2 regions of the Paenarthrobacter sp. RAF54_2 genome follow, and region 1 is predicted to be linked to the other one. Evidence: predicted binding sites of a transcription regulator. Region 1 holds the regulator's gene; the other holds the start of a gene.
What was found. The regulator LexA, encoded in region 1, represses DNA repair genes until DNA is damaged. The targets are predictions, from matches to a motif close to TCGAACANNTGTTCGA.
Positions count from the first base shown of each region.

Region 1 (3,409 bases):
TGGTTGAGGGCAGCCAGGGCCGTGGCTTGCGTGACCGCTGAGAGGTGGTAAGGCAGCCGGACGAGCCTGATGGCGTCAGCAACCTCAGGTGCGGCAGCCATGTAGCCCAGGCGCGCACCTGCCAGGGCAAAGGCCTTGCTCATGGTGCGCGAGACGATCAAACGCTCCCGCCCGGGAAGCAGCGTCAGCGCGCTGGGCGTGTTCTCGTGCGCGAACTCGTGGTAGGCCTCATCCACGATGACGATAGCCTGGCTGGCCTCGCCGGCTTCATACACGGCTTCGACCACATCCAGGCCGAGACCCGTTCCCGTGGGGTTGTTCGGAGAGCACAGGAACACGATATTCGCGCCAGTCTCCTTCACCTGGGCAGCAGCGGAAGCCGCATCCAGGCCATAGTCATCAGCTCGCACTCCACGGACGTACTCAGTGTCCGTGCCACTGGCGAGCAGCGGGTACATGGAATACGTGGGAGGGAAGCCCAATGCCTTGCGCCCCGGACCTCCGAAGGCCTGCAGAATCTGCTGCAGGACCTCGTTGGAGCCGTTGGCCGCCCAGATGTTGTCCGCGGAAAGCCCGTGACCGAGGTAATCGGCGAGGGATTCACGAAGTTCGGTGAACTCGCGGTCAGGGTATCGGTTCAGGCCCATGGCCGCGGCCGCAACGGCCTCGGTAATGGCCGCTTGCACATCGGCCGGCACGCCATGGGTGTTCTCGTTGACGTTGAGCAAAATGGGGACATCAAGCTGCGGCGCGCCATAGGGGCTCAGTCCACGCAGGTTGGTCCGGAGGGGAAGTCGGTCAAGTCGCTCAAGCTGGTCACTCACCAAGACAGTTTAAGGTGCCGGTGCGACTGCAGAGTAACTGTGACGCCAGGGACGCCCACTCACGGCCGTCTGGCTACTCAATTGGCGGGAACGAACAGTTGCTGGCCGGGTTGGATGCGTCCTCCGCGGAGATCGTTCAACTGGATGATTTCTGCGATGACATCACGCGGGTCCCGCTCCGGCGCGGCCGCACCGGCGATGCCCCACAGTGACTGCCCGGGCTGGACAGTAACCGTGACGGCCACCGGCGGCTGCAGTTGGGACTGGGAATCCGAAGCCTTGGCCGGAGAGTTGATGAAGCCGGCAAGGCTCAGCAGCGCGGCAAGCAGCAGCATGGCGGGGATGCCGAAGAACACGATCCTGCCGCGCCGGGTAAGCCGGAGACGCGTAGGCGCCGGGGTGTTGCGGAATTCGTGGAACGTAGAGATTGCGGACATGAGCTGAGCCCTTCTGAGCGATTGCCTGCATCGGATGCCCGTTGCCGGCTGCCAATTCCTTGTGTTCGTTGGACCCGCCTCGGATATTCGAACACTTTCTTCGAACATCCGAGCCAGGTTCAACTTTTATAGAACACATATTCGAACCTTGCTATGACATTTTTAGCACTTATCAACGAACGGTGTCGAGACTCGCTAGAACGAATGTTTGATAAACGCCTGTGCCTGGCCTAGGTTTGAGTGAAGAAACAGGCACTGTTTCAGTGGAACAGGAGGGTCTGACATTTTTTCAGATCCAACATCCCCGGGCACACTTCAGACCGTGACCGGGCGGAACAGAAGGGCATTGGCGAACATGGCAGCGAAAGCCACCGGCGGCGGGGTACCCCTGCGGAGCCAGCAGCCTCAAAAGAGTCCCAAAAGCCTGACTGTCCGGCAGAAGAAAATCCTGGAAACTATCCAGCGGTCCGTCAATGACAACGGCTATCCGCCCAGCATGCGCGAAATTGGTGACACCGTTGGTCTGGCGAGCCTGTCCAGCGTCACCCATCAGCTCTCCCAGTTGGAGAAGCTCGGCTACCTGCGCAGAGATCCCAAGCGCCCCCGCGCCATGGAAGTCCTCATGCCTTTGACCCTTGACGGCGGGACAATTCCCGGAGTCGAAGCAGCTACCACACTGCGTAGCGCAGGTGGACTCGCCGTGACGGAGTTGGCCAGTGCCAGCGACACCGCCATGGTGCCCCTGGTGGGACGCATCGCGGCCGGTGGCCCCATCCTCGCAGACCAGACTATTGAGGACGTCCTGCCCCTGCCCCGGCAACTGGTGGGCCACGGCGAACTGTTCATGCTGAAGGTCGCTGGTGACTCAATGATCGACGCCGCAATTTGTGACGGTGACTGGGTAGTTGTCCGGCGCCAGAATGACGCCATCAACGGTGACATCGTGGCAGCACTCCTGGATGACGAAGCCACGGTAAAAACCTTCCGCCAGCGGGACGGCCACACGTGGCTGCTCCCCCAGAACACGCAGTACGAACCGATACTGGGAGACCAAGCCACCATTATGGGCAAGGTCGTTTCGGTCCTGCGCTCCCTCTAAGGCGTTCGCCTACGTTTTCTTCCCGCTCAAGCGTTCCAGGACGCCGCGCACAACATTACGATCCGTCGTTGCCCAGAAGGGTGGCAAAGCGGCACGCAGGAACCCGCCGTACCTTTCGGTGGATAGCCGTGAGTCCAGGACGGCGACCACGCCTTTATCGCCGGTAGAACGGATGAGGCGTCCTGCTCCCTGAGCCAGACGAATTGCCGCGTGCGTAGCTGACACCGCCATGAACCCGTTGCCCCCAGATTGCGCAACGGCCCGCGAGCGAGCAGTCATCAGCGGATCATCGGGCCGGGGGAACGGAATGCGGTCAATCACCACAAGGCGGCATGAACCGCCAGGGACGTCGACGCCCTGCCACAGGGACATGGTGCCGAAGAGGCAGGTGTCCGGTTCATCGGCAAACTGCTTCACCAGTGCTGCCATAGTGGATTCGCCCTGGCAGAGGATGTCCACATCCAGACGTGGGCGCATCGCCTCTGCGGCTTCCTCGGCCGCCCGACGTGAGGAGAACAGGCACAGTGCTCCCCCGCCGGATGCACGGATGAGGTCTTCTAGCTCATCGAGGGCTTCAGGAGAAGTGCCCCTGCCGGGCTTGGGCAGGTGCTTGGCCACGTAAAGGACGCCCTGCTTCGGATAATCAAAAGGCGATCCGACGTCCAACCCAGTCCAGCTCGGTGCACCCTCTCCAATCAGCCCCAGGCCACCGGCGGCAGGCTCAAAGGCGGATCCAATAGCGAGCGTGGCAGAAGTAAGCACCACTGTGTGCCCTGCGAAAAGGCCTTCCCGCAGCCGGCCGGCAACGCTAAGCGGAGCGATGTTGATCAGTGCGGGAGCGGTCTCATCCGGCGGGGAGTACCCCTGCTGGGGATCGAAGGTGCTGTTCCTGGAGAACCACACCACTTCGCGGTTCTCCTTGGCTGCGAGCATCCGCTCGCACAGTTCCAGAATGAGCATGAGCCGTGAGCGCGCAAGCTGCCGGCCGCCGTCGACCGCGTTTGAAGAGTCAGTCTTCGAGTCAGACAACGCAGCGCGTGTGGCATCAC
Region 1 is NZ_JBFRDV010000019.1:79,102-82,510, reverse strand. Features, by position in the region: gene AB4Y87_RS18790 (histidinol-phosphate transaminase) at 1-824, opposite strand, end outside; gene AB4Y87_RS18785 (LysM peptidoglycan-binding domain-containing protein) at 902-1,261, opposite strand; gene lexA (transcriptional repressor LexA) at 1,617-2,360, shown strand; gene AB4Y87_RS18775 (ATP-dependent DNA helicase) at 2,370-3,409, opposite strand, start outside.

Region 2 (3,409 bases), on a different contig from region 1:
CAGCGGGGGTCTCATCGGCAACGGTCAACGAAGAAGCGTCGTCCGGAACAACAGGGGCTTCCTCTTCAGCCTTTTCGACCACCTTGGTGACGGCCTGGCGGTGAACCGTAGCTTCGTTTCCGGGAGACAGCTCGATAACGACCTTGTTCTCAGCTTCATCGATGGACACGATGCGTCCGAAAAGACCGAAGCTGGTCATGACATCGACGCCCGGAGCGAACTTGGACTGCATCGCAGCCTGCTGCTGCTGGGTCTTCTTGTTGCGGCGGAACATCATGAAGACAAAGAGTCCAAGCATGACGAACAGCAATATGGTCATTGGATCCACAGGGAAGTTCCGTTCTTTACTTACGTTTTGGTTCACGGCAACGTCCCCGGCAGATCCTGCGGCCACGGGACGAAACCCGCATAGCAACGCGCTTCACCGCGAAGCGGGCGCATGGATCAAGGACTCGAACGTGCCGAGCGTCATACCAGTCTAGTGGGAAAAGCTGAATACAGCGTGTTAACCGATGGTATCTACGCTTTCAGCATGGTTTTCATCCTCGTCAAACAACGCTAGGGTCTCCTGACCGAATACGCCCGCAGGCACAGCATAACCAAGGTGTGTCCAGGCTGATGCCATGGCGATGCGCCCACGAGGTGTCCGCCCAAGCAGTCCTTCGCGCACCAGGAATGGCTCAGCCACGGTCTCCACCGTTTCGGGTTCTTCACCCACGGCAATGGCCAAGGTGGACAAGCCAACAGGGCCACCATTGAACTTGGTAATGAGGGCTTCGAGAACGGACCGGTCCAGCCTGTCCAAGCCACGCTCGTCTACTTCGTACATATCCAAGGCAGCTGACGCCGACCGGGCATCGATTTGCTCAATGCCATGAACGAGGGCCCAGTCACGGACACGGCGCAGGAGTCGGTTGGCTATACGTGGTGTTCCCCGGGAGCGACCGGCGATCTCGGTGAAACCTGCAGAGTTTACCTTCAGGTCAAGAAGCCCGGCAGAGCGGCGGAGGACAAGTTCGAGTTCGGCCACCGAATAGAACTCGAGGTGCCCGGTGAAACCGAATCGGTCCCTCAAGGGGCCCGGAAGAAGTCCTGCACGGGTGGTGGCGCCTACCAGGGTGAAAGGCGGGAGCTCCAAAGGAATTGCAGTTGCGCCTGCTCCCTTGCCAACCACGATGTCCACGCGGAAGTCCTCCATGGCCATGTACAGCATTTCTTCTGCGGGCCTGGACATGCGGTGGATTTCGTCAAGGAACAGGACCTCCCCCTCCGAGAGCGAGGAAAGGATGGCGGCGAGATCCCCGGCGTGCTGGATGGCCGGTCCGCTGCTGATACGCAGCGGCGCGTTCATCTCCGCTGCAATGATCATGGCAAGTGTGGTCTTACCGAGTCCTGGAGGTCCGGACATCAGCACGTGGTCGGCGCTGCGGCCACGCATTTTCGAGGCCTCAAGGACCAAGGCAAGTTGCTTGCGGACCCGATGCTGTCCTACGAAGTCGTGCAGGTTCTTGGGTCGGAGAGCAGCCTCAATGACCCGCTCTTCCGGTTCCTCTCCCCCGCTGACGAGTGACTGCTCAGCCACGGCTGCCTACGCGGTTGCCGGCGCGGGCCCCGTCCTGGCCAAGCCAGCGCAGCGTAGCCCGAAGTATTTGGGCCACGTTACCGTCGTCGACAAGCTCGGGGGAATCGGCCATGGCTTTATCGATGCTGCCGGCGGCGTCCTTCTCGGACCAGCCCAGACTGGTCATGGCAGCCACTACCTGGGGCTTCCATTCCACGGTAGCGATCACCGCAGGTGTTGTTCCTGTGCCCGTGCCGTGCGGGACCAACTTCCCGGCCAGCTCGAGGACAATACGGCCGGCCACCTTTGGCCCAATGCCGGGCACCTTGGTGAATGCCTTGCTGTCACCGGTGTGAGCCGCCACCCGGATGGCTTCCGGTTCGTGCACGGCAAGTACGGCCAGAGCCAGCCGCGGCCCGACGCCGCTCACGCTCAGCAGGACATCGAAAACCTCGCGTTCATCATCATCGGCGAAGCCGAACAACGTGAGGGAATCCTCACGGACGATCATGGAGGTGAAGAGCTTCGCCTCGGCACCTACTTTTAGGTGGCTCAAGGTCTGGGGTGTAGCGAAAACGCTCATTCCCGCACCGTTGAGGTCGATCACGGCGGTCGACAAGCCAACGTGGGCAACTGTTCCACGGAGAAAACTGATCAAGACCCGGCTCCTGAGGTACTGCCTGCTCGGCTCCCATGGATCCATGGCGCCAAGCGGACTATCCGAACATATCTACGAATACCCTAGCAAGGGGTACCGACAATCACCGCGCACGGCGCGCTTTCGCTTCGGCTTCCGCCCAGGCCCGCTGAGCCGGGGTGAGGGAACCCGTGCCCGTGTTCCCGCCGATTCCACCCATGCCGCTCCCTGCCCGCCAAGCATGCGTCAGGGCCAGAGCGAGGGCGTCTGCGGCGTCTGCAGGCTTGGGCGGGGCATCGAGCCGGAGGATTTTTGTGACCAACTTGGTGACCGCATCCTTGTTGGCAGTACCACTACCGGTCACGGCCGCTTTGACTTCAGAGGGTGTGTGCAAGGCGACGGGAATGCCGCGACGCGCGGCCGCTGCGATGACAACGCCCGAGGCCTGGGCAACGCCCATCACCGTGCTGACGTTCATCTGCGAAAAAACGCGCTCGACGGCGACGACGTCCGGCTCGTGCAGGTCCAGCCACTCGTCGATGGCTTGTGCGATGACCAAAAGCCGCTTGTCCAGCGTCAGCTCAGCTGAGGTCCCGACCACACCAACAGCCACCATGGTGGCCCGGCGGTTCCGTTCGATATCAACTACACCGATGCCGCAACGGGTGAGGCCCGGATCGACTCCCAATACGCGAAGAGTCAAGTCCGGGCCTCCCTGTTTGTTGTCAAAATAAAGGTTCTGCCCTGCCTAGTCGGCGTCGAGGGCAGCCTGTACTTCCTCGCTGAAGTCGGCGTTGCTGTAGACGTTCTGGACGTCATCGAGGTCTTCGAGGGCATCCACGAGTTTCATGAATTTCCGGGCGCCATCAATATCCAGGTCCACCTGCATGGAGGGCACGAATTCAGCTTCATCGGATTCGTACTCGATGCCGGCATCCTTCAAGGCATCACGGATGGCCTGCAGATCGGAGGGCTCGGAATGCACTTCCCAGTTCTCGCCACTGTCCTTGACTTCCTCTGCGCCGGCGTCCAGGACGGCCATCAGGATGTCATCCTCGTTCAGCCCATTCTTTGGCAGCACCACGACGCCCTTGCGGGTGAACAGGTAGCTGACCGAGCCGGGATCTGCAATGGTGCCACCGTTGCGGGAAATCGCGAGTCGAACCTCGGAAGCCGCACGGTTCTTGTTGTCGGTCAGGCACTCAATCAAC
Region 2 is NZ_JBFRDV010000018.1:112,885-116,293, forward strand. Features, by position in the region: gene yajC (preprotein translocase subunit YajC) at 1-319, opposite strand, end outside; gene ruvB (Holliday junction branch migration DNA helicase RuvB) at 506-1,582, opposite strand; gene ruvA (Holliday junction branch migration protein RuvA) at 1,575-2,219, opposite strand; gene ruvC (crossover junction endodeoxyribonuclease RuvC) at 2,323-2,901, opposite strand; gene AB4Y87_RS18355 (YebC/PmpR family DNA-binding transcriptional regulator) at 2,947-3,409, opposite strand, start outside.
Region 2: a site for LexA is predicted at 2,282-2,297, ahead of ruvA (Holliday junction branch migration protein RuvA). Genes of this name have one in related genera too.